3 regions of the Pseudomonas sp. LB3P14 genome follow, and region 1 is predicted to be linked to each of the others. Evidence: predicted binding sites of a transcription regulator. Region 1 holds the regulator's gene; each other region holds the start of a gene.

Region 1 (9,996 bases):
AATAATAAATCACATTACCGAATGAGCCTGGATCATGAGTTCTGCCTTGCACGAGCAGCCTTACCTCGAAAGCTGGCGCTGGATGAGCCGCCAGATCCGTTGCGCAATGGACCCTGACGAGCCTCGCCTGATCGAACATTACCTGGCCGAAGGTCGGTATCTCGCCTGCTGCACGGCAACGTCTCCCTGGACCATCGCCGAAACTTCTTTCCGTTTGTTGCTCGACACCGCCGCCGACGTTGCGCTGCCCTGGCACTGGCGCACCTTTTGTCTGGACCAGGCCTGGCGCCCGTTGCGCGATCTGGAACGCCTCTGCAAATGCCGGCTCAAGCGCTGGCAGAGCTACACCTGGCAACTGGCGACCTGCGAGTTGCAGCCCTCGATTCCTCTCATAGAACTGGTGCAAGGATTACCCGATGAGTAACACTCCTGGCCATGGGCATTGCCTTGCAGGATGTACCGGAAGGTCTGGTGATCGCGCTGGTATTGGCCGGGGCAGGGATGACGCGGGTCAAGGCGTTCCTGATGGGTGCTGCGTCAGGTCCGGTCGAGCCGGTCTTCGCGTTGTTGTGCGCCTGGCTGGTGAGCCTGGCCGAATTGTTGTTGCCCTTGGGGTTGGCACTGGCGGCCGGGGCAATGTTGCTGGTAGTCACCCATGAAGTCATCCCCGAGTCGCGCCGCAATGGTCACGACAAGCTTGCAAGTCTTGGGCTGCTGATCGGGTTCTGCTTGATGATGGTGATGGATACGGCGCTCGCCTAGGCGAGTGCTTAACCACCTTCGCCGAAGTAGTCCTTGATCAAATCCACCAAAGCCTGCAAGGCTTCGTCAGCCTGCTCACCTTCGGTACTCAGGTGAATTATTGTTCCCTTGCCGGCAGCGAGCATCATCATGGCCATGATGCTTTTTCCGTCTACCATGGACTCGGGAGTACGTCCGACCCGGATCGTGCAATCCTTGAACTCGCCGGCGACGCCAACGAATTTTGCAGAAGCACGGGCATGCAGGCCCAGCTTGTTGATGATTTCAATTTCCAGAGCAGGCATCGCGGTGTGAATCCTTTAGCTGAGGTCGCGGTGGCGAACCTGGACGTTCTTCAGGGTTTTTTGCAAGGCCTGGCCCAGACGTTCGGTCAGGTAGACGGAGCGGTGATGCCCGCCGGTGCAGCCAATGGCAATGGTGACATAAGCGCGGTTGCTAGCGGCAAAGCGTGGCAGCCACTTGAACAAGTACGTGGAAATGTCCTGGAACATCTCTTCGACATCCGGCTGTGCCGCCAGGTACTCAGCGACCGGTTGATCGAGCCCGGAATGATCGCGCAACTCCGGCTTCCAATAGGGATTGGGCAGGCAACGCACGTCGAACACCAGATCGGCGTCCACCGGCATGCCACGCTTGAAACCAAAAGACTCCACCAGAAACGCAGTACCGGGCTCCGGCTGGTTCAGCAGGCGCAGCTTGATGGTATCGCGCAGCTGATACAGGTTCAGGTTGGTAGTGTTTACTTTGAGATCGGCGAGGTCGGCAATCGGCCCGAGCAGGCTGGTTTCATCGTTGATGGCTTCGGCCAGCGAGCGATTGGCAGTGCTCAGCGGGTGACGCCGGCGGGTTTCCGAGAAGCGTTTGAGCAAGGTTTCTTCGTCGGCGTCCAGATAAAGCACATCACACTGGATATGCCGGCTGCGTACTTCTTCCAGCAGCTCGGGAAACCGCGACAAGTGACTTGGCAAGTTGCGCGCATCGATGGACACGGCAACCAGCGGTTGTGCCAGCTCGGTGTGAATCAACGCGCGCTCGGCCAGTTCCGGCAACAGGCCGGCGGGAAGGTTGTCGATGCAGTAGTAGCCGTTGTCCTCGAGAACATCGAGCGCGGTACTTTTACCTGAGCCGGAGCGGCCACTGACGATGATCAAGCGCATGATTACTGACCGTTTTGCTCGTCCAGGACGACCTGATACAAGGCTTCATTGCTCGGGGCGCTGCGCAGTTTTTCGCGCACTTCCTTGCGATCGAGCATGCTGGCGATCTGGCGCAGTAGCTCCAGGTGCGCATCGGTGGCAGCCTGCGGGACTAGCAGAACGAACAGCAGGTCAACCGGGGCACCGTCGATGGCGTCGAAATCGATGGGGGCGTCCAGGTGCATCAAGGCACTGATGGGCGCGTCGCAGCCCTTGAGGCGGCAGTGGGGGATAGCGATGCCGTTACCAAAACCGGTGGAACCGAGTTTTTCACGGGCGACCAGACTCTCGAAGACATCCTGCATCGCCAGATCCGGCACTTCGCGGTGGATAAGGTTGGCAATTTGCTCGAGGGCTTTCTTTTTACTGCCGCCCGGCACGTTCACGAGGGAACGGCCGGGGGTCAGGATGCTTTCAAGTCGGATCATGGGTTGGGAGTGTTAACGACCGGTCGCGCCCTGGAGGAGGCTTTGGGTCTTTTCCTTATGCTTTTTGAGTTGTTTATCCAGCTTGTCGGTCAGTGCGTCGATCGCCGCGTACATATCAGTATGCTCCGCGTTTGCGACCACTTCATTGCCGGGAATATGCAGCGTGGCTTCGATTTTCTGCTTGAGCTTTTCGACCGTCATCGTGACTTGCACGTTGGTGATCTTGTCGAAATGCCTCTCTAATCGTTCGAGTTTTTCGCCGATGTAGGTGCGAAGAGGTTCGGTCACTTCCAGTTGGTGTCCACTGATGTTGACTTGCATACAGCTTCTCCTTCGTTGCCAGTGCATAAAGCGGCAGGCAGAAATGCCTGCCACTGGAACGCTGTGGCGTGGCTCTACATCAACCGCTTGCGTTCGCTCGAAGGCGCGATCCCGAGGGATTCGCGGTACTTGGCGACGGTGCGGCGAGCCACCTGAATGCCTTGTGCCTCCAGTAAACCAGCGATCTTGCTGTCACTCAACGGCTTTTTCTGATTTTCCGCGGCAACCAGTTTTTTGATGATCGCGCGGATCGCCGTAGACGAGCATTCACCGCCCTCAGAGGTGCTGACGTGACTGGAGAAAAAGTATTTCAGTTCATATATGCCCCGTGGGGTATGCATGAATTTCTGCGTGGTCACCCGTGAAATCGTCGACTCGTGCATGCCCACCGCTTCGGCGATGTCATGCAGGACCAGCGGTTTCATGGCTTCGTCGCCGTATTCAAGAAAGCCGCGCTGATGCTCGACGATCTGAGTGGCTACTTTCATCAGGGTTTCGTTGCGGCTTTGCAGGCTCTTGATAAACCAGCGGGCCTCTTGCAACTGATTGCGCATGAAGGTGTTGTCGGCGCTGGTGTCGGCGCGGCGCACGAAACCGGCGTATTGAGCATTGACCCGCAGTCGCGGCACGGATTCCTGGTTCAGTTCCACCAACCAGCGCTCGTTGTCCTTGCGTACGATCACGTCGGGAACGACGTATTCGGCTTCGCTGGACTCGATCTGCGAGCCTGGGCGCGGGTTGAGGCTCTGGACCAGTTCAATCACTTGGCGCAGCTCATCTTCCTTGAGCTTCATGCGACGCATCAGCTGGCTGTAATCACGGCTGCCGAGCAGGTCGATATAATCGGTGACCAGGCGTTTGGCCTCGACCAGCCAAGGGGTCTTGGCGGACAACTGACGCAATTGCAGCAGCAGGCATTCGCCCAGGTTACGGGCGCCGATGCCAGCGGGTTCGAATTGCTGGATGCGGTGCAGGACGGCTTCGATTTCGTCCAGTTCGATGTCCAGCTCCGGATCGAAGGCTTCGAGAATCTCCTCGAGGGTTTCGTCCAGGTAGCCCTGATTGTTGATGCAGTCGATCAGGGTCACGGCAATCAGGCGATCAGTGTCGGACATCGGTGCCAGGTTCAGTTGCCACAACAGATGGCTTTGCAGGCTTTCGCCGGCCGATGTACGGGTGGTGAAATCCCACTCGTCGTCATCGTTGCTCGGCAGGCTGCTGGCGCTGGTCTGGTAGACGTCTTCCCACGCGGTATCGACGGGCAGTTCGTTGGGAATGCGCTCGTTCCAGTCACCTTCCTCGAGGTTGTCCACCGTCGGGGCGGTTTCCTGGTAAGAGGGTTCCGAAACATCGGCGTTGGGTTGCTGTTCCGCTTTGTCGGCCAAGGGGTCGGCATTATCGAAGTCGTCGCCTTCTTCCTGGCGTTCGAGCATCGGATTGGACTCCAGGGCCTCCTGGATTTCCTGTTGCAGGTCCAGGGTCGACAATTGGAGCAGGCGGATGGCCTGTTGCAGCTGCGGTGTCATCGTCAGCTGCTGGCCCATTCTCAAGACTAGCGATGGTTTCATGGCAGGGGCTTAACACCTTATTCGCCGGCGCACATGCGCCATCCACTACAGGGCGCCGGGGCGCCAAACATAAGCAAATTATATGCCTGAAACTGAAGTGTTTGCCTAGAGCGCTGTAACAATAAAAAACTATAAAGCGTTATTGGTACGTTGCTCTTGCTAATGGCTGACACCTTTGAAGCGGCGTGTACGCCTGGAGCGCCGTAACAATAAAAGCACACAGGCGTTTTTATCGAAGCGGCTCTCTGTCGACTAGCCAGGCACCTCAGTGCTTACAGGCGGAACTCATGGCCCAGATACACTTCCTTGACCAGGTCGTTGGCCAGGATGGTGGCAGAGTCACCTTCGGCAATCAGCTGGCCATCGTTGACGATGTAGGCGGTTTCGCAGATATCCAGGGTTTCACGGACGTTGTGGTCAGTGATCAACACGCCAATGCCCTTGGCCTTGAGGTGATAGATGATCTGCTTGATGTCGCCCACCGAAATCGGGTCCACGCCGGCGAACGGTTCGTCGAGGAGGATGAATTTCGGGTTGGTGGCCAGTGCCCTGGCGATTTCCACGCGGCGGCGTTCACCGCCGGACAGACTCATGCCGAGGTTGTCGCGGATGTGGCTGATGTGGAATTCCTGCAGCAGGCTTTCCAGCTCCTTGCGACGACCGGTCTTGTCGAGCTCCTTGCGGGTCTCGAGGATTGCCATGATGTTGTCGGCTACCGAGAGTTTGCGGAAGATCGATGCTTCTTGCGGAAGATAGCCGATACCAGCGTTCGCACGACCGTGCATAGGCTGGTGGCTGACATCCAGGTCATCAATCAGTACGCGGCCCTGGTCGGCTTGTACCAGACCGACAATCATGTAGAAACAGGTGGTCTTGCCAGCGCCGTTGGGACCCAGTAGACCGACGATCTGACCGCTGTCGATCGACAGGCTGACGTCACGCACAACCTGGCGGCTCTTGTAGCTCTTCGCCAAGTGCTGAGCTTTCAGAGTTGCCATTACTGGGCCTTTTGCTCGTCGGTTTTCTTCTTCGGCTGGATCACCATGTCGATGCGCGGACGCGCCTCGGTGACCTTGTTGCCGGTGGCGCGACCGGCGCTCGCGAGCTTTTTGACCGTGTCGTAGACGATTTTTTCGCCTTGGGTGACGTTGTTGTCCTTGTCGATGACTTTGGCGCGATCGATCAGCACGACGCGGTTTTGCGCGGCGTGGTACTGGATCGTTACCCCGTAACCCTGGACAGGCTTTGTGTCGCCCTGGGTTTGCAGTTGCTCGAAGTAGGCGAGGTTGCCCACCGAAGTCACCACGTCGATGTCGCCCGCAGGAGTGCGGGTGATGGTCACGGTATTGCCTTTAACGATCATTGAGCCCTGGGTAATGATCACGTCACCTTTATAGGTGGCAATGCCATTCTTGTCGTCCAGTTGGGCATCGTCGGCCTGGATGCGAATAGGCTGCGCTTGATCGGTCGGCAAAGCCCAGGCGCTCACGCTTCCCAGTGCTGCGCCCAGACCGAGCAAAATAGGGAGGGTTTTAACGAGCCTCATACTGTCCTCTTACGTTCGATAGCAGGTGTATCCTGCTTTCTTTCAAGTACGCTTTCATTCCGTTGCCTGTCGATACACCGCCAGCGCCGTCGATTCTAACGGGTTGCTCGGTCTGCGCATATTGCTGCTGCGGGAACACTGTCATGCGGGTGGTGGTAATCAGAGTCTTGCGGTTTTTCTCGTCGAAGCGCGTGATGCGCACCGAGTCAATCAGTTCGACCTGAGTGCCGTCGGGGTTCACTTCGCCGTGATCGCTCTGGACGTGCCAGGGAAACTCGGTGCCGCGGAACATGTTCAGGTCGGGATTGGTCAACAGCGTCACTTCGGTCGCCTTCAGGTGTTCGACCTTGTCGGACGTCATTTCGTATTGCAGCTTTCCGTCCGGCAGGTACTGCACGCTGTGGGCGTTGACCGCGTAATAGTCGATCGCGGTTTCATCGATCTTTGCCACTGGCTGATCGAGGAAGCGTTCCGGGCTGATGTTCCAGTAGCCGACCGCCGCGAATATCGCTGCGATGCAACCGAACACCAGGAATTTGCGAATCTTTTTGCTCAGCATAGTTGGCTCACAGGTACGCGGCGTTGGCCGCATCGAGGCGGCCCTGGGCGCGCAGGATCAATTCGCAAAATTCGCGAGCGGCACCCTCGCCACCACGGGCCTGGGTGATGCCGTGGGCGTGTTCACGGACGAAACTGGCAGCGTTGGCCACCGCCATACCCAGGCCGACGCGGCGAATCACCGGCAGGTCCGGCAGGTCATCGCCGAGATAGGCGACTTCCTCATAGCTTAGGTTGAGTTGGGCAAGAAGTTCGTCGAGCACCACCAGTTTGTCTTCGCGCCCCTGGTACAGGTGTGGAATGCCGAGGTTCTTCGCTCGTCGCTCGACTACCGGGGTCTTGCGGCCGCTGATGATAGCGGTCTGCACGCCGGCTGCCATCAACATCTTGATGCCTTGGCCGTCGAGGGTGTTGAAAGACTTGAATTCGCTGCCGTCTTCGAGGAAATACAGGCGTCCGTCGGTCAGTACGCCATCGACGTCGAAAATCGCCAGCTTGATGTTCTTGCCGCGTTGCAACAGGTCGGTGCTCATCACATTACTCCTGCGCGCAGCAGATCGGACAGGTTGAAGGCGCCGATCGGACGGTCTTCCTTGTCGACTACCACCAGCGCGTTGATTCGATGGTCTTCCATGATTTTCAGGGCTTCGGCTGCCAGCATATCGGCCCGGGCGGTCTTGCCATGAACGGTCATGACCTCGTCGATGGTCGTATGGTGGATGTCGATGGTCCGGTCAAGGGTGCGGCGCAAGTCGCCGTCGGTGAAGATCCCGGCCAGTTTGCCGTCGGCCTCCAGAATCGCGGTCATGCCCAGGCCCTTGCGGGTCATTTCCATCAACGCGTCCTTGAGTAGCGTGCCACGTTGCACCTGGGGCAGTTCTGCGCCGGCGTGCATGACGGTTTCCACTTTCAGCAGCAGGCGTCGGCCAAGTGCGCCACCGGGGTGGGAAAAGGCGAAGTCTTCAGCGGTAAAACCGCGGGCTTCCAGCAGCGCAACGGCCAGGGCGTCGCCCATGACCAGCGCGGCGGTGGTCGACGAGGTCGGTGCCAGGTTAAGCGGGCAAGCTTCGTGCTCGACGTGCACGTTGAGATTGACCTCGGCAGCCTTGGCCAGCTGTGAATCAGGGTTGCCGGTCATGCTGATCAATTGAATGCCCAGACGCTTGATCAGCGGCAGCAGGGTGACGATTTCATTGGTGGAGCCGGAGTTCGACAGCGCCAGGATGATGTCGTCGCGGGTGATCATGCCCATGTCGCCGTGGCTGGCTTCGGCCGGGTGCACGAAAAAGGCCGTGGTGCCGGTGCTGGCCAGGGTGGCGGCGATCTTGTTGCCGATGTGCCCGGATTTGCCCATGCCGACCACGACCACGCGGCCTTTGCTGGCCAGAATCATCTCGCAAGCGCGTACGAAATCTGCGTCGATACGGGGCAGCAAGCCTTGTACGGCTTCCAGTTCGAGGCGGATGGTGCGTTGAGCAGATTGAATCAGGTCGCTGGATTGGCTCATGTCAGAAATCGTATAGCCTGATGAAAAGGCGGCGATTATAACGGTAATGATCGAAACCCTCACGCAAGTTCGTCGCGCTTTGTCATTCCCTGTTACCGAATACCCCTCAATAGAAGCTTTTGCCTTGTCATGTTGCTCAACATGGCCCGGCTTGGGCCTTGGGCGCTTGGCCTTTGCAGTGATATAGTTCGCCGCCAGTTCGGCCTGCCCGGGAGGTATGTGCTTTCGTCAGAAAGTCAGGCGTCCGAGTGAGAGGCTGCATCGCAAGGAGTTTAGATGAGTGCCGATAAAGCCTACGCGGTCGAGCTGAAGGGACTGACCTTCAAGCGCGGTGCGCGCAGCATTTTCAATAACGTCGATATACGTATCCCGCGCGGCAAGGTCACCGGCATCATGGGGCCTTCCGGGTGTGGCAAGACTACGCTGTTGCGGCTGATGGGCGCACAGTTGCGGCCCACCAAAGGCGAAGTCTGGGTCAACGGGCAGAACCTGCCGAAGCTGTCGCGCAGTGATCTGTTCGATGCGCGCAAGCACATGGGCGTGCTTTTTCAGAGTGGTGCACTGTTCACCGATCTCGATGTGTTCGAGAACGTCGCCTTTCCGCTACGCGTTCATACCGAACTGCCGGAAGAAATGATCCGGGACATTGTGCTGCTCAAATTGCAGGCCGTGGGCTTGCGTGGCGCCATCGACCTGATGCCTGACGAATTGTCCGGCGGCATGAAGCGTCGTGTCGCTCTGGCCCGGGCGATTGCCCTCGATCCGCAAATCCTCATGTACGACGAGCCCTTTGTCGGCCAGGACCCCATCGCCATGGGCGTGCTGGTGCGCCTGATCCGCCTGCTCAACGATGCGCTGGGCATCACCAGTATCGTGGTCTCCCACGACCTGGCCGAGACCGCGAGCATCGCCGATTACATCTATGTCGTCGGCGAGGGCCAGGTGTTGGGGCAGGGCACTCCCGAGGAACTGATGAACTCGCAGGAGCCACGCATCCGTCAATTCATGACAGGCGAGCCGGACGGTCCGGTCGCCTATCACTTTCCAGCGACGGATTACCGCGCAGATCTTCTGGGGAAGCGTTGATGCGCAAGATTTCACTAATAGAACGGGTTCGCCGGTTCGGCCACTCTGGCATTGACGTGCTGGGGGTGTTCGGCCGTTCGGCGATATTCCTGTTTCATGCCTTGCTCGGCCGTGGTGGCATTGGTGGCGGTTTTGGCCTGCTGATCAAGCAACTGCATTCAGTGGGCGTGATGTCCCTGGTGATCATCGTGGTCTCCGGGGTATTCATCGGCATGGTGCTGGCGCTGCAAGGCTTCAATATTCTATCCAGCTACGGTTCGGAGCAGGCGGTGGGCCAGATGGTTGCGCTGACGCTGTTACGTGAACTGGGGCCCGTGGTCACGGCATTGCTGTTCGCCGGGCGCGCCGGTTCGGCATTGACTGCCGAAATCGGCAACATGAAGTCCACCGAGCAGTTGTCCAGTCTGGAAATGATTGGTGTCGACCCGCTCAAGTACATCATTGCCCCGCGCCTGTGGGCCGGCTTCATTTCCCTGCCGGTGCTGGCGATGATCTTCAGCGTGGTGGGAATCTGGGGTGGTTCGTGGGTGGCCGTCGACTGGCTGGGTGTCTATGAAGGTTCCTACTGGTCCAACATGCAGAACAGCGTGACCTTTGCTGACGATGTGCTCAACGGCATCATCAAAAGCATCGTTTTCGCCTTTGTCGTGACCTGGATCGCCGTATTCCAAGGCTATGACTGCGAGCCCACTTCCGAGGGGATCAGTCGTGCCACTACCAAGACCGTGGTGTATGCCTCTTTGGCTGTACTCGGCCTGGACTTTATTCTGACCGCCTTGATGTTTGGAGATTTCTGATGCAAAACCGCACCCTGGAAATCGGTGTCGGCCTTTTCTTGCTGGCTGGCATCTTGGCTTTGCTGTTGCTGGCGTTGCGGGTGAGTGGCCTGTCCCCGAGCGCAACCACCGATACTTATAAACTTTATGCGTATTTCGACAATATCGCCGGTTTGACTGTCAGAGCTAAAGTGACCATGGCCGGTGTGACCATCGGCAAGGTCACGGCGATCGATCTGGACCGCGAC
Region 2 (9,996 bases), 730 kb from region 1:
GAGATCTTCACCCTTCAGCGAATGAGTAACAACGATTGCCTGTACCTGGATCGTAAGAGCCGTCTGTGCACTATTTATGAAAAGCGCCCGGATACTTGCCGCAACCACCCGAAAATCGGGCCTCGGCCGGGGTATTGCGCTTACAAGCCCAAAGAAGTGGCGCGTGAGACCAGCAGTAGCCGTCGCACCCTCGAGAAGTTTTAACGCCCCCCCACATGATCGTTCCCACGCTCCGCGTGGCAATGCAGCCCGGGACGCTCCGCGTCCCAAAGCGGACGCAGAGCGTCCATTGAGGCATTCCCACGCAGAGCGTGGGAACGATCACCCCAGACAAACAAAAACGCCCCCGACCTTACGATCGGGGGCGTTTTTTTAGCGGCTAACTAAGTCGAAACTCAGTTACCGGCTTTCTTGGCAGCGCGGGTACGCTCGCTTTCGCCCAGGATCTTCTTGCGAAGACGGATGGACTTAGGAGTGACTTCGCACAATTCGTCTTCTTGAACGAATTCCAGAGCCTGCTCCAGGGTGAAGCGGATAGGCGGAACCAGAGCGATGGTTTCGTCTTTACCCGAAGCACGCATGTTGTCGAGCTTCTTGCCTTTGGTTGGGTTGACGCCCAGGTCGTTGTCGCGGCTGTTGATGCCGACGATTTGACCTTCGTACACGTCTTCACCGTGGCCCAGGAACAATTTGCCGCGAGCTTGCAGGGTTTCCAGCGAGTAAGTCAGAGCCTTACCGGTAGCCACCGAAACCAGCACGCCGTTCTGACGGCCGGACATGTCGCCGGACTTCATCACGTCGTAACGGTCGAAGATCGAGGTCAGGATGCCTGCACCGGAGGTCAGGGTCAGGAACTCGTTACGGAAACCGATCAAGCCACGAGCCGGGATGTTGTACTCAAGGCGCACACGGCCCTTGCCATCCGGAACCATGTTGGTCAGGTCGCCCTTACGGATACCGATCTGTTCCATGATCGAACCCTGGGATTCTTCCGGCAGGTCGATGGTCACGTTTTCGTACGGTTCGTGCTTGACGCCGTCAACCATGCGGATGATCACTTCCGGACGACCAACACCCATTTCGAAGCCTTCGCGACGCATGGTTTCGATCAGTACCGAGAGGTGCAACTCACCACGGCCGGAGACTTTGAACTTGTCGGCGGTGTCGCCTTCTTCAACGCGCAGAGCAACGTTGTAGAGCAGTTCTTTGTCCAGACGTTCCTTGATGTTACGGCTGGTGACGAACTTGCCTTCACGACCGCAGAACGGCGAGTCGTTAACCTGGAAGGTCATGGAAACGGTTGGTTCGTCAACGGTCAGCGGCTTCATCGCTTCGACGTTCAGTGGGTCGCACAGAGTGTCGGAGATGAACAGCTGGTCGAAGCCGCTGATGCAGACGATGTCGCCGGCAGCTGCTTCATCAACGTCGATGCGGTGCAGGCCGTGGTGACCCATCAGCTTCAGGATACGACCGTTGCGCTTCTTGCCGTCGGCGTCGATAGCCACAACTTGAGTGTTCGGCTTGACGCGACCACGGGCGATACGGCCAACGCCGATAACACCCAGGAAGCTGTTGTAGTCCAGTGCCGAGATTTGCATCTGGAACGGACCGTCACGGTCAACTTTTGGAGCCGGAACGTGGTCAATGATCGCCTGGTACAGCGGGGTCATGTCTTCAGCCATGTCGGTGTGTTCCAGACCGGCAATGCCGTTCAGGGCCGAGGCGTAGACGACTTTGAAGTCCAGCTGTTCTTCGGTAGCACCCAGGTTGTCGAACAGGTCGAAGATCTGGTCCAGAACCCAGTCCGGACGCGCGCCTGGACGGTCAACCTTGTTGATGACCACGATTGGACGCAGGCCGGCTTCGAAAGCCTTCTTGGTCACGAAACGGGTTTGCGGCATAGGGCCGTCTTGAGCGTCAACCAGCAGCAGAACGGAGTCAACCATCGACATTACGCGTTCAACTTCGCCGCCGAAGTCGGCGTGGCCCGGGGTGTCCACGATGTTGATGTGGTGGCCGTTCCAGTTGATGGCGGTGTTTTTCGCCAGAATGGTAATACCGCGTTCTTTCTCCTGGTCGTTGGAGTCCATCACGCGCTCGTCGTTGAGCTCGTTGCGCTCCAGGGTGCCGGATTGACGCAAGAGTTTGTCTACCAGGGTGGTCTTACCATGGTCAACGTGAGCAATGATGGCGATGTTACGTAGATTTTCGATCACTTGTGTATCTCGATCAGAGGATTCGGTGTGCTGACAGGTCGTGGCAGCGATTAACAGTAGAGTCAGGCCTTGCCGTTACAGCTTGACGGCAGAGTCGGGGGGCCGGTGACGCAGGCCACAGGCAAACAGCCCCGGGCTCTTAGCTCGGTCGATAAACGCGCACATTGGCATGCCCCTCACTGAGCAAATGGTGGGCATGCAGGCGACTCATCACGCCTTTGTCGCAATACAGCAGGTACTGGCGAGTAGGGTCCAGTTCCTTGAAACGAGCGTTCAATGCATAAAACGGCATCGCTTGTACCTCGATGCCAGCCAAGTCCAGCGGGTCATCTTCAGCGGCATCCGGGTGACGGATGTCGATAACGATCTGACCGGCCAGCGCTTCGCTGACTTCTTCAATCTGCACATCCTGGCCCAATTCGTCGATCACGCGATCGATCGGCACCAGTTTGGCGTTCTCGAGCGCACGCTCAAGCACTGCCATGTCGAACTGTTGTTCTTCGTACTCCACGCGCGGACGCTTGGCGTGGGTCTTGGGGTTCACCGAGATGACCCCGCAGTATTCCGGCATGTGCTTGGCGAAGTCGGCAGTACCGATTTCGTTGGCCAGGTCGATGATGTCCTGCTTGTGACTGGCGATCAGCGGACGCAAGACCAGCTTGTCGGTCACGCAGTCGATCACGGACAGGTTCGGCAGCGTCTGGCTCGACACTTGGGAAATCGCTTCGCCGGTGACCAGCGCATCGATGTCCAGCCGATCGGCAATACGGGAAGCAGCGCGCAACATCATACGCTTCAAAACCACGCCCATATGACTGTTATCGACTTTACCGAGAATTTCTCCCAGTACTTCCTCGAATGGCACACTCACAAATAACACGCGTTGGGAGCTGCCGTACTTCTTCCAGATGAAGTGCGCGACTTCCATAACGCCCAGTTCATGGGCTCGTCCGCCCAGATTGAAGAAGCAAAAATGGCTCATCAGCCCGCGGCGCATGATCTGGTAAGCGGCGACGGTGGAATCGAAACCGCCAGACATCAGCACAAGTGTCTGTTCCAGGGCACCCAGCGGATAACCGCCGATGCTGTTGTGCTGGCTGTGGATCACAAACAACCGTTTGTCGCGAATTTCGATGCGAACTTCGATTTCCGGGTCTTTCAGCGAGATTCCGGCGGCGCTGCACTGACGACGCAGTTGGCTGCCGACGTATTTCTCGACGTCCATCGAGCTGAATTCGTGCTTGCCGGCACGCTTGCAGCGCACCGAAAAGATCTTCCCGGCCAACGCATCACCGAAGTGCTGCTTGCACTTGGCGACGATGTCGTCGAAGTCGCCCAGCGGGTATTCGTCGACCTGCAGGAAATGCGCGATGCCCGGCATGCAGCTCAGGCGCTCGGTCATCTCCTTCAGGGCTTTGGGCTCGCTGACGCGGGTTTCCAGCTCGAGATTGTCCCACACACCGTTCACCACCACAGCCGGGTCCAGGTCGCGGAGCACGGTACGGATGTTTTTGGCCAACTGGCGGATGAAACGCATCCGTACCGGGCGGCTCTTGATGGTGATCTCGGGGAAGACTTTTACGATTAGTTTCATGAAAACAGCGCGCGCTGGGCCAGCCGAAAAAGGGGGGCGCGGATTATAGCGGAAATTGCTCAAGGTTTAACCAGTTAATGTGCAGAAGGTTTTGTGCGCACCAAAACAGGTCATTTGCTGAATTTAACGCTACATTACGGGGCGCGATTTCCAGTTCTGTGCTGCTTTGTTCCTTTATAAGCGTGATATTGGGGCAAAAAACCCATGGTGGGGCACTGGCATGTAATTTGCTCCCTTGTGAGGCAGGTTGCCTTGGCAGAGTATTCGCGCCGGCATCACCCACATTCTAAGGGCATCCACTACTAAGCCCGAAGCCACCCGGAGGACACTATGTCGAAGTCGGTTCAACTCATCAAAGATCATGACGTCAAGTGGATTGATCTGCGCTTCACGGACACCAAAGGCACTCAGCACCACGTGACCATGCCGGCTCGCGACGGGCTGGATGAAGCTTTCTTCGAAGAAGGCAAAATGTTCGACGGTTCCTCCATCGCTGGCTGGAAAGGCATCGAAGCCTCCGACATGATCCTGATGCCGGACGACAGCACTGCCGTTCTCGACCCGTTCACCGAAGAGCCAACCCTGATCCTGGTTTGCGACGTGATCGAGCCTTCGACCATGCAAGGCTACGACCGTGACCCACGTGCGATCGCCAAGCGTGCCGAGGAATACCTGAAGTCGACCGGTATCGGTGACACCGTATTTGTTGGTCCAGAGCCTGAATTCTTCATCTTCGACGAAGTGAAGTTCAAGTCCGACATCTCCGGCTCCATGTTCAAAATCTTCTCCGAACAAGGTTCGTGGATGTCCGACCAGGACGTGGAAGGCGGCAACAAAGGCCACCGTCCAGGCGTCAAAGGCGGCTACTTCCCGGTTCCGCCGTTCGACCACGACCACGAAATCCGTACCTCCATGTGCAACGCCATGGAAGAAATGGGCCTGGTCATCGAAGTTCACCACCACGAAGTGGCGACTGCCGGCCAGAACGAAATCGGTGTGAAGTTCAACACCCTGGTTGCCAAGGCTGACGAAGTTCAGACCCTGAAGTACTGCGTACACAACGTTGCTGATGCATACGGCCGCACCGCGACCTTCATGCCTAAGCCTCTGTACGGCGACAACGGTTCGGGTATGCACGTTCACCTGTCCATCGCCAAAGATGGCAAGAACACCTTCGCTGGCGAAGGCTATGCCGGCCTGTCCGACACCGCTCTGTACTTCATTGGCGGCATCATCAAGCACGGTAAGGCCCTGAACGGCTTCACCAACCCGTCGACCAACTCCTACAAGCGTCTGGTCCCAGGTTTCGAAGCGCCAGTAATGCTGGCCTACTCGGCTCGCAACCGTTCCGCTTCGATCCGTATTCCTTACGTGTCCAGCCCTCGCGCTCGCCGTATCGAAGCCCGCTTCCCGGATCCAGCAGCCAACCCGTACCTGGGCTTCGCTGCACTGCTGATGGCTGGCCTGGACGGCATCCAGAACAAGATCCACCCTGGCGACGCCGCTGACAAAAACCTGTACGACCTGCCGCCTGAAGAGGCGAAAGAGATCCCACAAGTTTGCGGCAGCCTGAAAGAAGCCCTGGAAGAGCTGGACAAAGGTCGTGCGTTCCTGACCAAAGGCGGCGTTTTCAGCGACGACTTCATCGACGCTTACATCGCCCTGAAAAGCGAAGAAGAAATCAAAGTACGTACCTTCGTACACCCACTGGAATACGAGCTGTACTACAGCTGCTAATCCGGTAGCGCCTGCGCAAGCGGCGTAACAAAAAAGAGGCTTCCTTCGGGAGGCCTTTTTTGTGGGCGAGGTTTTATGCCCTCATCGTTCCCACGCTCTGCGTGGGAATGCAGCCCGTGACGCTCCGCGTCACTGGACGCGGAGCGTCCCTAGAGGCGTTCCCACGCAGAGCGTGGGAACGATCACATCGCGGAAATTCATTCCCAAATGTTTACAACTTGGGCCAACCGCCGCCCCTGACCTATGCTGCACCTCAACGCTTTCGTTTCTGGTCGATTTTATGGGTCGTGGTTTTCTATTCATCTTGCTGCTGATCGCCCTGCCCGCCGCAGCGCAGATCTATAAGTACACCGACGCCGACGGCAACACCGCCTACAGCAATCAACCGCCCGATGGCGTTAAAGCTCAACCGGTCGAATTACCTCCGCTCAACCGTGTCGAAAGCCAGCCGCCGGGCGAACCTGCACCGCCTGCCGAAGCCAACCACCGTGAGCAACCACGCAGCGCCTACGAGGTACTGGAACTGACCGGCCTGCCCACCGAGGAGGCCTTGCGCGCCAACAACGGCACCTTCACCGTCAACGTGCTGATCAAACCCCGCCTGCAAGGCCCTCATCTGTTCAGGCTGTTGCTCGACGACCAGCCCTACGGACAACCGAGCAACGTTCCGATCCTGCAACTGGTGAACGTCGATCGCGGCGAACACAGCCTGGCGGTACAGGTGATCGATGGGGAAAACCTCGTGCAGCAAAGTCCCACCGTGACGTTCACCGTACAACGGGTGCATAAGCCGTGAGGGTATGGCTGTTGATCGCATGCCTGATCGCCCTGCCGGTGACGGCCGAGGTCTTCACCTACGTCGACGCCCAGGGCAATCGGGTCTACACCGACCAGCCAGGCTCCGGCAACGCCAAGCGCGTGCCGATGGCGACGAGTAATCGCATGTCCGCCAACCCTGGCGGCGCAGCACCAGTGATTGTTGGAAAGAAGACCGAAACAAAACCACTGTTCCACTACGACATGCTGAGAGTACTGGTGCCGGAACCAGACGCCACAGTGCGCAGCAGCGCCGGCGAGGTTATCGTCAGCGTTACCAGCGAACCCGGCCTGCAACGGGGCCATCGCTACCGATTGCTCCTCGACGGCCAACCCACCGCAGAGCCCGGCCCAAGCCCGGTATTCGCTCTGAGCAACATCGATCGCGGCAGCCATAACCTCTCTGTGGAAATCCTCGACGAACAGGGCCGCATCGTTGAGCGCACAGCCAACCAGCCGTTCCACATGCTGCGCATCTCCCTCGCGCAGAAGCGTCAGGTCAAACCCTGCGCCCTCCCCGATTACGGCCAACGGCCGGAATGCCCGCTCAAAGACAAACCCGTAGAAGAAAAAAATCCCTTCCTGCGCTTCTTCTAACGCCGTTCGGGTTTGCGCACTATATTGGTGCAATTGGTTGCACCGTACCCACACCCCAACCCATTTTGGTTCGAAAGTACCCGCCAAAGCTGGCAGAACGCCACGCAAACGAGCGTCAAACGCCCGTTTCAGGCCTTAAACGCTTCTTTTCGGAGCCTTGGTTTGGTTTTTGCATTTTCCCGGTATCAGCGCTTGTTTCTTGCGCACGCTCCGCTCCAAAAGAGGTCCTGATGACCATTAGCGACGCACTGCATCGATTGCTACTCGACAACCTGACCACCGCCACCATCCTGCTCGACGCCGAACTGCGCCTTGAGTACATGAACCCGGCGGCGGAGATGCTCCTGGCCATTAGCGGTCAGCGTAGCCATGGGCAGTTCATCAGCGAGTTGTTCACCGAATCCACCGAGGCGCTGAACTCCCTGCGCCAGGCGGTCGAGCAGGCGCACCCGTTCACCAAGCGCGAAGCGATGCTCACCGCCCTCACCGGCCAGACCCTGACCGTCGACTATGCGGTAACACCGATCCTGGCTAGCGGCGACACCATGCTGTTGCTGGAAGTCCACCCCCGTGACCGCTTGCTGCGCATTACCAAGGAAGAAGCGCAGCTGTCGAAGCAGGAAACCAGCAAGATGCTGGTGCGCGGCCTCGCTCACGAAATCAAGAATCCTCTCGGCGGGATACGCGGCGCGGCGCAATTACTCGCTCGCGAACTGCCGGAAGAAAGCCTGCGCGACTACACCAACGTGATCATTGAAGAGGCCGACCGCCTTCGCAACCTGGTCGATCGCATGCTCGGTTCCAACAAACTGCCGTCACTGGCGATGTGCAACGTCCACGAAGTGCTCGAACGCGTCTGTCATCTGGTGGAAGCCGAAAGTCAGGGCTGCATCACGTTGGTGCGCGACTACGACCCCAGCATTCCCGACGTGTTGATCGACCGCGAACAAATGATTCAGGCCGTGCTGAACATTGTGCGCAATGCGATGCAGGCCATCAGCAGCCAGAACGAGCTGCGCCTTGGCCGCATCAGCCTGCGTACCCGCGCCATGCGCCAGTTCACCATCGGCCACGTGCGTCATCGCCTGGTGACCAAGATCGAAATCATCGACAACGGCCCGGGCATTCCCGCGGAGTTGCAGGAAACCATCTTCTTTCCCATGGTCAGCGGCCGTCCGGACGGTACCGGGCTGGGCCTGGCCATAACCCAGAACATCATCAGCCAGCACCAGGGCCTGATCGAATGTGACAGCCATCCAGGCCACACCACCTTCTCGATCTTTCTGCCACTGGAACAAGGAGCCACATCGACATGAGCCGTAGTGAAACCGTGTGGATCGTCGATGACGACCGTTCTATCCGTTGGGTCCTGGAAAAAGCCTTGCAGCAAGAAGGCATGACCACGCAAAGCTTCGACAGCGCCGATGGCGTGATGAGCCGCCTGGCGCGCCAGCAGCCGGACGTGATCATCTCCGACATCCGCATGCCCGGCGCCAGCGGTCTGGACCTACTGGCGCGGATTCGCGAACAACACCCACGGCTGCCGGTCATCATCATGACCGCTCACTCCGATCTGGACAGCGCTGTCGCGTCCTATCAGGGCGGCGCGTTTGAATACCTGCCAAAACCGTTCGACGTTGACGAAGCGGTGTCGCTGGTCAAACGTGCAAACCAGCACGCTCAGGAACAACAAGGCCTGGAAGTCCCGGTCGCCTTGACCCGCACCCCGGAAATCATCGGTGAAGCGCCGGCAATGCAGGAAGTGTTTCGCGCCATCGGGCGCTTGAGCCACTCCAACATCACCGTGCTGATCAACGGCGAATCCGGTACCGGTAAAGAACTCGTGGCCCACGCTCTGCACCGTCACAGCCCACGGGCGTCTTCGCCGTTCATCGCGCTGAACATGGCGGCAATCCCGAAAGACCTGATGGAATCCGAGTTGTTCGGCCATGAAAAAGGCGCGTTCACCGGCGCGGCCAACCTGCGTCGCGGTCGCTTTGAACAGGCTGACGGCGGCACACTGTTCCTCGATGAAATCGGCGACATGCCGGCAGACACCCAGACTCGTTTGCTGCGGGTGTTAGCGGACGGCGAGTTCTATCGCGTCGGCGGCCATGTGCCGGTGAAGGTCGATGTGCGAATCATCGCCGCGACTCACCAGAATCTGGAAACCCTGGTGCACGCCGGGAAATTCCGTGAGGACTTGTTCCACCGCCTCAACGTAATCCGCATCCATATTCCACGGCTATCAGACCGTCGCGAAGACATCCCGACCCTGGCCAAGCACTTCCTCAGCCGCGCCGCGCAAGAACTGGCGGTGGAGCCGAAACTGCTGAAAAGTGAAACCGAGGAATACCTGAAGAACCTGCCGTGGGGCGGGAACGTGCGTCAGCTGGAAAACACCTGCCGCTGGATCACGGTGATGGCTTCGGGTCGCGAAGTGCACATCAGCGACCTGCCGCCGGAGCTGCTGAACCTGCCGCAGGATTCAGCACCGGTGACCAACTGGGAGCAAGCGCTGCGCCAGTGGGCTGATCAGGCGCTGGCCCGTGGTCAGTCGAACCTGCTCGACAGCGCCGTGCCGGCCTTCGAGCGGATCATGATCGAGACCGCCCTCAAACACACCGCCGGGCGGCGTCGCGATGCTGCGGTTTTGCTGGGTTGGGGGCGTAATACCCTGACTCGCAAGATCAAGGAATTGGGGATGAAGGTTGATGGTGGGGATGATGATGAGGGGGATGAGGGTTAACTCCGCCACATGATCATTCCCACGCTCCCGCGTGGGAATGCCTCAATGGACGCTCTGCGTCCGCTTCGGCAGGGACGCGGAGCGTCCCGGGCTGCATTCCCACGCAGAGCGTGGGAACGATCAACCGCAACACCCTCCGTGCACCGCCGCAATGCACCGTGAACCGCAATCGCGCACGATATCTACTCTGAAATCCTCGATTCATCCGCAACAAAATCCGAACAGCAAAAACACAAAAGCCCCTAATTACGGGGCTTTCAGCGCTGGTCAGCGACTTTCTGTTTCAA
Region 3 (9,996 bases), 1.3 Mb from region 1:
CAGTCGATGTGCTGGCCAACCTTCAGGCCGAGCAAGGCACTGCCCACTGGCGCCAGAATGGAAATCTTGCCTTCGTCGGCATTGGCATCCTTCGGGTAAACCAGCGTCAGGTGATAGTCCTTGCCGCTGATTTCTTCACGGCAATGCACACGGGAGTTCATGGTCACGACATCGGCTGGCACATCTTCGTGACCGACCAGGGTATCGGCGCGGTCCAGTTCGGTTTGCAGCGCGATAACGCCCGGCAGCGTGTCATCCAGGCTGTCGATCAGGCGTTCCAGACGTTGAACGTCCAGACGGGTAAGGGTGATTGAAGGTGCGGTCATGATTTGGGCAGACTCCTTTCTTCTGCACAGAAAAAGCAAAACCCCGCCAGAAAAAGGCGGGGTTTTCACGAGCCTCGATGGGTTGAGGCGTTTCTCGACACTATCACAGCTCAATAAATATACAAGTCAGGCTCCGCAGACCTGTTTGCGCAGTGCGGCCTGCGTGCAGATGACCCGACGCCGATCGTCATCGGCCGAGCGCCATTCGCGGATGTCTTCGACATGGCGAAAACACCCATGGCAGACCTTCTGCTCATCCAGCCGACACACACCGCTGCACGGCGAAGGGACCGCCGGGCTGACATTGCTGTAGAGCGGTTTGGGCGGACGAACGGGCGCAGGCTGGGTCACGGTCTCACAGACCTTCGAAATCGAGTTCGACGCCAGCTTGCTGCTTGACGATGCGCTCAAGCATCTCGCCCAATTGCTCTTCGCTCTTGTCGCACATCCAGTGCTCGCTCTCTTCGTCGTAATCGAAGTGGAACCCGCCGGACACCGCCGCCAGCCACAACTGCCGCAGCGGCTCCTGACGGCTGAAGATCAACTGGCTGCCGTTTTCGAACTTGACGGTGAGCACACCGGCCGAGCTCTCCAGATCAATATCCAGGTCACTTTCGTCAAAAACATCCTCCAGCGTCTGCTGCGTGGCATCGACCAGATCGTGGAAACGGGCTTCAGTCAAACTCATTGCGGGAACCTCAAAAAGTGTCTACTCACGCTCAAGCGCCGCAAGATACGGGCGAGCCCCGGTGATTGCAAAGGATAACGACCAAGCGCCCGACAGCGTTACGAAATATCCGTGTACGGTGCAGGACAAGTTACCGCGCTACGGTCCAAGCCCCGCCGGACGGGAGCCCCGTCGCATAGGCAAGCTGCCGGGTGGCCGGTATACTCCGGCGCAATTAATGCATTTTCAAGGATTTCGCCATGAAGCGCCTGATCTCTTCCCTTGCTGCGCTCGCTTCGCTCGTCGCTTTTGCCAGCTTATTATCGGCCTGTGGTCAAAAAGGCCCGCTGTACCTGCCCGACGATTCCCAGGACCCTGCCGAGCAGGCCCAGTCCTCGCAAAAGCAGCCGTCGAAAGCACACAAGCACGACGTCTACCAATAAGGGAACGCCATGGACGCTTTTAACTACCGTGACGGCGAGCTGTTCGCGGAAGGTGTTGCCCTGTCCGCCATCGCCGAACGCTTTGGCACACCGACTTACGTCTACTCCCGTGCGCACATCGAAGCCCAGTACCTGGCTTATGCCGATGCACTGGCCGGCATGCCGCACCTGGTCTGCTTTGCGGTCAAGGCCAACTCCAACCTGGGTGTACTGAATGTCCTGGCGCGTCTGGGCGCCGGTTTCGACATCGTCTCCCGTGGCGAGCTGGAACGTGTACTGGCCGCTGGTGGCAGCGCCGACAAGATCGTCTTCTCCGGTGTCGGCAAGACCCGTGACGACATGCGTCGTGCCCTGGAAGTCGGCGTGCACTGCTTCAACGTCGAATCCACCGATGAGTTGGAACGTCTGCAAGTCGTCGCCGCCGAGCTGGGCGTTCGCGCGCCGATCTCGTTGCGCGTTAACCCGGATGTCGACGCCGGTACCCACCCGTACATTTCCACCGGTCTTAAAGAGAACAAGTTCGGCATCGCCATCGCCGACGCCGAAGACGTGTACATCCGTGCCGCCCAGCTGCCTAACCTGGAAGTGGTCGGCGTCGATTGCCACATCGGTTCGCAACTGACCACCCTGCCGCCGTTCATCGATGCCCTCGACCGCCTGCTGGGCCTGGTCGACCGCCTCGGCGATTGCGGCATTTACCTGTGCCATATCGATCTCGGTGGTGGCCTGGGCGTGCGTTATCGCGATGAAGAGCCGCCATTGGCTGCCGACTACATCAAAGCCGTGCGCGAGCGTCTCGACGGTCGTGACCTGGCGCTGGTGTTCGAGCCGGGCCGCTTTATCGTCGCCAACGCCGGCGTGCTGCTGACCCAGGTCGAGTACCTCAAGCACACCGAACACAAAGACTTCGCCATCGTCGACGCGGCCATGAACGACTTGATCCGCCCGGCGCTGTACCAGGCCTGGATGGACGTCACCGCCGTGCGCCCGCGCACTACCGCGGCCCGTGCCTACGACATCGTCGGGCCGATCTGCGAGACCGGCGACTTTCTGGCCAAGGACCGTCAGCTGGCCCTGGAAGAAGGCGATCTGCTGGCCGTGCATTCGGCCGGTGCCTACGGGTTTGTCATGAGTTCCAACTACAACACCCGCGGCCGTGCCGCTGAAGTGTTGGTGGACGGTGATCAGGCATTTGAAGTGCGTCGCCGTGAGACGGTAGCCGAGTTGTTTGCTGGCGAAAGCCTGCTGCCGGAGTAAAACCATGCTGCTGCGTTTTACCAAGATGCACGGCCTGGGCAATGACTTCATGGTCCTCGACCTGGTCAGCCAGCATGCGCACATCCTGCCCAAACACGCCAAGCAATGGGGCGATCGGCATACGGGTATCGGTTTCGACCAGTTGCTGATCGTCGAAGCGCCAAGCAACCCGGACGTGGATTTCCGCTATCGGATCTTCAACGCCGACGGCTCCGAAGTGGAACAGTGCGGCAACGGTGCGCGCTGCTTCGCGCGCTTCGTGCTCGACAAACGCCTGACCGCGAAACGGCTGATCCGCGTCGAGACTAAAAGCGGCATCATCGAACTGGATATCCGCAGCGACGGGCAGATCGGTGTCAACATGGGCGCACCGCGCCTGGTACCGGCCGACATTCCGTTCGACGCGCCGGAACAGGCCCTGAGTTATCAGGTTGACGTCGACGGCACTGCGGTCGACCTGGCCGCCGTGTCCATGGGCAACCCCCATGCCGTGCTGCGGGTCAGCGACATCAATAATGCACCGGTGCATGAACTGGGGCCAAAAATCGAAAACCATCCGCGCTTTCCGGCGCGGGTCAATGTCGGTTTTCTCCAGGTCATCGACCGCAACCGTGCGCAGCTGCGCGTCTGGGAACGCGGGGCCGGGGAAACCCAGGCGTGCGGAACCGGCGCTTGCGCTGCCGCAGTGGCCGCGATCAGCCAGGGGTGGATGGATTCGCCGCTATTGATCGACCTGCCCGGCGGGCGTTTGTCCATTGAATGGGCAGGCCCTGGCCAACCGGTCATGATGACCGGCCCGGCAGTGCGCGTTTATGAAGGACAAGTGCGTCTTTGAGAGAGTCGAATCCATGAAAGATAAACCCCAGGTTCCCGCCCGACAGCCCGACGAATCCCCTTCCGAAAGCCTTGAGGCGGCGGCGATTGCCGCGTACCTGGAGGCTCATCCGGATTTCTTCGTCGAGCATGAAGAACTGCTCGCAACCTTGCGCATTCCGCACCAGCGCGGCGACACCATTTCGCTGGTCGAACGCCAGATGACCATTCTGCGCGACCGCAATATCGAGTTGCGTCATCGCCTCTCGCACTTGATGGACGTGGCCCGCGACAACGATCGCCTCTTCGACAAGACCCGCCGCCTGATTCTCGCGCTGATGGACGCCACCAGCCTGGAAGATGTGGTGATCAGCGTCGAAGACAGTCTGCGCCAGGACTTCCAGGTGCCCTTCGTCAGCCTGATTCTGCTGGGTGACAACCCCATGCCGGTGGGCCGCTGGGTGACCCATGCCGACGCGCAAACGGCCATCGGCGGCTTGCTCTCGGAAGACAAAAGCGTCAGCGGCAGCCTGCGTGAACACGAACTGGACTTCCTGTTTGGCGAAGAACAGCGCAAGCAGATTGGTTCCACCGCCGTCGTCGCCATCAGCTACCAAGGCATCCACGGCGTCCTGGCCATCGCCAGCCGCGACCCGCAGCACTACAAGAGTTCGGTGGGCACGCTGTTTCTCAGCTACATCGCCGAAGTGATGGGCCGCGTGCTGCCGCGGGTCAACAGCTCCCTGCGCTCGGTACGCTGACCATGGAACAGCAACTGGACGCTTACTGCGAACACTTGCGCAGTGAGCGGCAGGTGTCGCCCCATACGCTGTACGCCTACCGCCGCGACCTCGACAAAGTGCTGGGCTGGTGCGTCAAACAGAACATCAGCAGTTGGGCGGCCCTGGACATCCAGCGCCTGCGCAGCCTGATCGCACGCCTGCATGCCCAGGGTCAATCGTCCCGCAGCCTGGCGCGGCTGTTGTCGGCAGTGCGTGGGCTCTATCACTACCTCAACCGCGAAGGCCTTTGCGATCACGACCCGGCCAACGGCCTGGCGCCGCCAAAGGGCGAACGACGGCTGCCGAAAACCCTCGACACCGACCGCGCGCTGCAACTGCTTGAGGGCGCGGTGGAAGATGATTTCCTGGCGCGTCGGGATCAGGCGATTCTGGAGTTGTTCTATTCCTCGGGTTTGCGGCTTTCGGAACTGACCGGGCTCAATCTTGATCAGCTGGACCTGGCCGATGGCATGGTTCAAGTGCTCGGCAAGGGCAGCAAGACCCGACTGCTGCCGGTCGGCAAGAAAGCACGTGAAGCGCTGGAGTTGTGGCTGCCGCTACGGGCCATGACCAACCCGGCGGACGACGCGGTGTTTGTCAGCCAGCAAGGCCGGCGCCTCGGCCCACGGGCGATTCAGGTGCGGGTTAAAGCCGCTGGCGAGCGCGAGCTGGGACAGAACTTGCATCCGCACATGCTGCGGCACTCCTTCGCCAGCCATTTGCTGGAGTCCTCCCAGGACTTGCGGGCGGTTCAGGAATTGCTCGGCCACTCGGACATCAAAACCACCCAGATCTACACCCACCTGGACTTCCAGCACCTGGCGACGGTTTACGACAGCGCCCATCCAAGGGCCAAACGCATCAAAGGCGATGAGTCATGAGAATCCAATTGATCACCTTCGACCTCGACGACACCCTGTGGGACACCGCCCCGGTGATCGTCAGCGCCGAAGCCGTATTGCGTGAATGGCTGACCGAGCATGCACCGAATCTGGGCGCCGTGCCGGTGGAGCATTTGTGGGCGATTCGCGAGCGGATCCTGAGCAGCGAACCAAGCCTCAAGCACCGCATCAGCGCCCTGCGCCGCCGAGTCTTGTTCCACGCGCTGGAAGAGGCCGGTTACGACCAGGATCAGTCCTCAGACCTGGCCGATCAGAGTTTTGAGGTGTTTCTGCATGCCCGGCATCAACTGGAAATCTTCCCGGAGGTACAACCGACCCTGGAGACTCTGGCCAATCACTACGCCCTCGGCGTCGTCACCAACGGCAATGCCGATGTGCGCCGGTTAGGGCTGGCGGATTACTTCAAATTTGCCTTGTGCGCCGAAGACATCGGCATCGGCAAGCCGGATGCGCGACTGTTTCATGAGGCGTTGCAACGGGGTGGTGCGACGCCTGAGACGGCCGTGCATATCGGCGATCATCCGGGTGACGACATTGCCGGCGCCCAGCAGGCGGGATTGCGGGCGATCTGGTTTAACCCGGCGGGCAAGGTGTGGGAAGCGCAGAAGACGCCGGATGCCGAGATTCGCAGTTTGACCGAGTTGCCAGCGTTGTTGGCCCGTTGGAATGCCCAACCCTGACCCTGAATTCACACTGCCCCCTGTAGGAGCTGAGCTTGCTCGCGATGGCGGCAGAACATTCAGAATTTATATCGACTGACACGCCGCCATCGCGAGCAAGCTCAGCTTCTACAGGGATTGCGTCAACCTGAACCTTTTATTTCACCCATGAAAAAGCCCGCAGCGACGGCGGGCTTTTTCAGCAAGCAAGGTGCAGGCGCTTAGATAGGCCGGCTGCCGTACTTGTTATCAGGCTTCTTGGGAGGATCGGCGACCACATTGGCCTCCACTTCCTGCACCTTGCCGCCCTTGGCCAGGAACTCTTCCATGGCCCGCGCCAGAGCATCACGCTCCTTGTTTTTCGCTTCGACGCTCGGCAGCTCATCGACCGATACCGCTGCCTTGGCTTTGCCTTTGGCGGTCGGAACGGGCGCTTCACCGCCATCGTCTTCAGCGACGTCGTCCGTCGCTGCTTCCAGACCTTCTTCGGTTTCGTCGTCGTCGCCTACTTCGAGGTCGTCGTTTTCCAGATCATCGTCGCTCATGTTCTACCTCATGACTTGCGAAAAGCAGATTAGTTATAGCCCAGCTTCGCCGTCTGTCGAAGGCCGCTGGAAAAAATTCTACAAACCGCTGGTAATCAACGGTTTATGCCCCTTCACCGTATACGGTGGCGAGGACTTTACGGGCACCGCCATTATCACGGTGCTCGCCCAGATAAACGCCTTGCCAGGTTCCCAGCGCCAGTCGGCCTGCCGAAATCGGCAAACTGAGCTGACAGCCAAGTACGCTGGCCTTGAAGTGCGCCGGGAGGTCGTCCAGGCCTTCGTCGTTATGCTCATAGCCGTCTGTTCCTTGTGGGATCAGACGATTGAAAAATCGTTCGAAGTCGCGACGTACCGCCGGATCGGCGTTCTCGTTGATGGTCAACGACGCCGAGGTATGCTGCAGCCACAAATGCAAAAGACCAACCCGACATGCCTTGAGTTCAGGCAGGCCGGCGAGTAACTCGTCCGTTACCAGATGAAAGCCCCGGGGCCTCGCCCGCAGGGTAATCAGAGTCTGTTGCCACATACAGTTCTCCGCACGTTCGGGGCGCATTCTAGCGCGCTCTGGGAAAAAACAAAGGCCCTAATATTCCTTCAATCATGTAAGCCATTGGCCGCAGAAAAACGCTCGTCGTAAACGCCACTAAACGTGTACGAAAAAACCTTTCAGCAGTTCCTTCACTGACAAACTCCAGACAAAAAAATGCCCGGCAAGCCGGGCAAGTTTTTTTGTGCGCGTACTTACAAGTTGTAGCCGCGTTCGTTGTGGAGTGCCAGATCGATGCCGACAGCCTCTTCTTCTTCCGTGATACGCAGACCCATGACGGCGTCCAGGACCTTGAGAATGATGAAGGTGACGATCGCGGTGTAGATCACCGTGAAGCCCACGCCTTTGCACTGAATCCAGACTTGTGCGGCGATGTCGGTGACGGTGCCGAAGCCGCCCAGCGACGGTGCAGCGAAGACACCGGTCAGGATCGCGCCGAGGATACCGCCGATACCGTGCACACCGAAGGCGTCCAGGGAGTCGTCATAGCCGAGTTTGCGTTTCAGGGTGGTGGCGCAGAAGAAGCACACCACGCCTGCTGCCAGACCGATGACCAGAGCGCCCATCGGGCCCACGGTGCCAGCGGCTGGCGTGATTGCAACCAGACCGGCCACAACACCCGAAGCGATACCCAGAGCACTTGGTTTGCCGTGAGTGATCCACTCGGCGAACATCCAGCCCAATGCAGCGGCGGCGGTTGCGATCTGGGTCACCAGCATTGCCATGCCGGCAGTGCCGTTGGCCGCAGCAGCGGAACCGGCGTTGAAGCCGAACCAGCCAACCCACAGCATTGCAGCACCCATCAGGGTGTAACCGAGGTTGTGCGGCGCCATCGGGGTCGTCGGGAAGCCTTTGCGCTTGCCCAGTACCAGGCAGGCAATCAGACCGGCCACACCGGCGTTGATGTGCACCACGGTGCCCCCGGCGAAGTCCAGCACGCCCCAGTCCCACAACAGGCCGCCGTTACCGGACCAGACCATGTGCGCGATGGGTGCGTAAACCAGGGTGAACCAGACGCCCATGAAGATCAGCATGGCGGAGAACTTCATCCGCTCGGCGAAGGCACCGACGATCAGCGCAGGGGTGATGATGGCGAACGTCATCTGGAAGGTGATGAACACCGCTTCAGGGAACAGCGCCGCAGGGCCGGTCAGGCTCGCTGGCGTGACACCGGCGAGGAAAGCCTTGCCCATGCCACCGAAGAACGAGTTGAAGTTGATGACGCCCTGTTCCATGCCGGTGGTGTCGAACGCGATGCTGTAGCCATAAATGACCCACAGAATGCTGATCAGACCGGTAATGGCAAAGCACTGCATCATCACGGAAAGAATGTTTTTGGAACGAACCATGCCGCCGTAGAACAGCGCGAGGCCGGGAATGGTCATGAACAGCACGAGGGCTGTCGAAGTCATCATCCAGGCAGTATCGCCGGAATTGAGGACTGGGGCCGCCACTTCGTCTGCCGCCATAGCCAGGCTGGGCATTACGAGGGACAACAGGGCTCCTAGCCCTGCGAATTTACGCAGAGTCATATTGTTTTCTCCTGGGGCGTTGGGTTTGTGGCGGCTTAGATTGCGTCGGTATCGGTTTCGCCGGTACGGATGCGAATCGCCTGTTCCAGATTGACCACGAAGATCTTGCCGTCACCGATCTTACCGGTGTTGGCAGCCTTGGTTATCGCCTCGATAACCCGGTCAAGATCCTTGTCGTCAATGGCGACGTCGATCTTCACCTTTGGCAGGAAATCGACCACGTATTCCGCGCCGCGATACAGCTCGGTGTGACCCTTCTGCCGACCGAAGCCTTTGACTTCAGTAACGGTAATGCCCTGCACGCCGATCTCGGACAGCGACTCGCGTACGTCGTCCAGTTTGAACGGCTTGATGATGGCAGTGACTAGCTTCATGAAAACTCTCTCCCGAATTAGTGGACTTGCCCCAGGAAAACAAACCCGACTCAAGTCTAAGCGCAGTGCCTGGCTTTGTAACGCATCGTCGGCCTTACCTGCCCGTCCGACGCCTGCTAACCACTCCGCACGAAACACTTCCCCCGTTCCGCTTGGCGCACTGCATTCGTCACAGCGACTGCATCAGTGCATGGGTCACTACCGACTAAGCAGAAAGCTTGCCATCTCGCCAAAACCCACTGATTTCAAGCCCTTGGCCGCTGCGGCAAGCCGCTTCGCTCCCATGGCCCGACGGATACGCACAACAACAGTGCGCGGCCGCCCGTCCGCATGCGCGAAAAGCGTGCACCCCCTGACTGCGAGATTGACTATAGACACTGCGTGATACACTGCCCGCCATTGTTGACAGGACATTTCCCATGCTCGCACCCAAAGACTTCCTCGATGCCCTGAGCGGCACCGCCTCCCGCCTCTTCAGCGGCGACAACCCGCTGCCGAAAAGCGAAATCGAAAGCCAGTTCAAGGCTCTGTTGCAGAGCGGCTTCAGCAAGCTGGATCTGGTGAGCCGGGAAGAATTCGATAGCCAGATGGTTGTGCTGGCACGGACGCGGGCACGATTGGAGAGTCTTGAGGCGAAGGTGGCGGAGTTGGAAGCGAAGCTGAATCCACCTGCTGAATCCGAGTAACCTGATCGTTCCCACGCTCTGCGTGGGAATGCCGCCAGGGACGCTCCGCGTTCCGCTTCAGGATGTGACGCAGAGCGTCACGAGATGCATTCCCACGCGGAGCGTGGGAACGATCATTCAGCGCTAATTCCAGGCTGAGTCCTACAAAGATCACATCCGTCGTCCGATTGCGCCGCAAAGCCCCCGTTCCTAAGCTCACCCTCTGCTGAATGTTCAGCACTGGGTTTGGCGACCCGGAAGCTTAAGGCGCACGACGACCATCTACTTGAGTCATGGCGGTTGTGCGTGGGAGACCTTCGGGTCTGCCGGGTTCCTTTTGCTCCGGTTCGCCAACCCGCGTACAGCTGCCACCCATTCGTTTGGCGACGATTACTGGCAGCACCTTGAAGCAAAAGGAGCTGTTCAATGAATTGCGATGACGCGTACCTGATTCCCCACGTCTTCACCCGCCACAAACTCC

The links. The regulator sigma-54, encoded in region 1, starts transcription at its own class of promoters, with help from an activator protein. The targets are predictions, from matches to a motif close to ANTGGCATNNANNTTGCTNT.
Region 2: glnA (glutamate--ammonia ligase) is a predicted target of sigma-54. The motif match lies at 4,025-4,044, and genes of this name have one in related genera.
Region 3: glnK (P-II family nitrogen regulator) is a predicted target of sigma-54. The motif match lies at 9,057-9,076, and genes of this name have one in related genera.

Annotation. Positions count from the first base shown of each region.
Region 1 covers NZ_CM142714.1:4,264,052-4,274,047, reverse strand. Annotated here, with positions in the region: gene ACYZT5_RS19780 (FagA protein) at 35-424, shown strand; partial or broken gene ACYZT5_RS19775 (ZIP family metal transporter) at 430-762, shown strand; gene ACYZT5_RS19770 (HPr family phosphocarrier protein) at 771-1,046, opposite strand; gene rapZ (RNase adapter RapZ) at 1,062-1,919, opposite strand; gene ptsN (PTS IIA-like nitrogen regulatory protein PtsN) at 1,922-2,386, opposite strand; gene hpf (ribosome hibernation-promoting factor, HPF/YfiA family) at 2,399-2,707, opposite strand; gene ACYZT5_RS19750 (RNA polymerase factor sigma-54) at 2,782-4,275, opposite strand; gene lptB (LPS export ABC transporter ATP-binding protein) at 4,548-5,273, opposite strand; gene lptA (lipopolysaccharide transport periplasmic protein LptA) at 5,273-5,821, opposite strand; gene lptC (LPS export ABC transporter periplasmic protein LptC) at 5,808-6,380, opposite strand; gene ACYZT5_RS19730 (KdsC family phosphatase) at 6,388-6,912, opposite strand; gene ACYZT5_RS19725 (KpsF/GutQ family sugar-phosphate isomerase) at 6,912-7,886, opposite strand; gene ACYZT5_RS19720 (ATP-binding cassette domain-containing protein) at 8,163-8,972, shown strand; gene mlaE (lipid asymmetry maintenance ABC transporter permease subunit MlaE) at 8,972-9,769, shown strand; gene mlaD (outer membrane lipid asymmetry maintenance protein MlaD) at 9,769-9,996, shown strand, end outside.
Region 2 covers NZ_CM142714.1:4,998,104-5,008,099, forward strand. Annotated here, with positions in the region: gene ACYZT5_RS22825 (YkgJ family cysteine cluster protein) at 1-204, shown strand, start outside; gene typA (translational GTPase TypA) at 396-2,216, opposite strand; gene thiI (tRNA uracil 4-sulfurtransferase ThiI) at 2,356-3,810, opposite strand; gene glnA (glutamate--ammonia ligase) at 4,141-5,547, shown strand; gene ACYZT5_RS22845 (DUF4124 domain-containing protein) at 5,828-6,343, shown strand; gene ACYZT5_RS22850 (DUF4124 domain-containing protein) at 6,340-6,960, shown strand; gene glnL (nitrogen regulation protein NR(II)) at 7,191-8,276, shown strand; gene ntrC (nitrogen regulation protein NR(I)) at 8,273-9,709, shown strand.
Region 3 covers NZ_CM142714.1:5,594,587-5,604,582, reverse strand. Annotated here, with positions in the region: gene rnk (nucleoside diphosphate kinase regulator) at 1-326, opposite strand, end outside; gene ACYZT5_RS25580 (DUF1289 domain-containing protein) at 453-677, opposite strand; gene cyaY (iron donor protein CyaY) at 682-1,014, opposite strand; gene lptM (LPS translocon maturation chaperone LptM) at 1,254-1,436, shown strand; gene lysA (diaminopimelate decarboxylase) at 1,446-2,693, shown strand; gene dapF (diaminopimelate epimerase) at 2,698-3,528, shown strand; gene ACYZT5_RS25555 (DUF484 family protein) at 3,542-4,267, shown strand; gene xerC (tyrosine recombinase XerC) at 4,270-5,169, shown strand; gene ACYZT5_RS25545 (HAD family hydrolase) at 5,166-5,870, shown strand; gene sutA (transcriptional regulator SutA) at 6,071-6,394, opposite strand; gene ACYZT5_RS25535 (secondary thiamine-phosphate synthase enzyme YjbQ) at 6,498-6,923, opposite strand; gene ACYZT5_RS25530 (ammonium transporter) at 7,139-8,476, opposite strand; gene glnK (P-II family nitrogen regulator) at 8,512-8,850, opposite strand; gene ACYZT5_RS25520 (accessory factor UbiK family protein) at 9,270-9,536, shown strand; gene ACYZT5_RS25515 (BRO-N domain-containing protein) at 9,942-9,996, shown strand, end outside.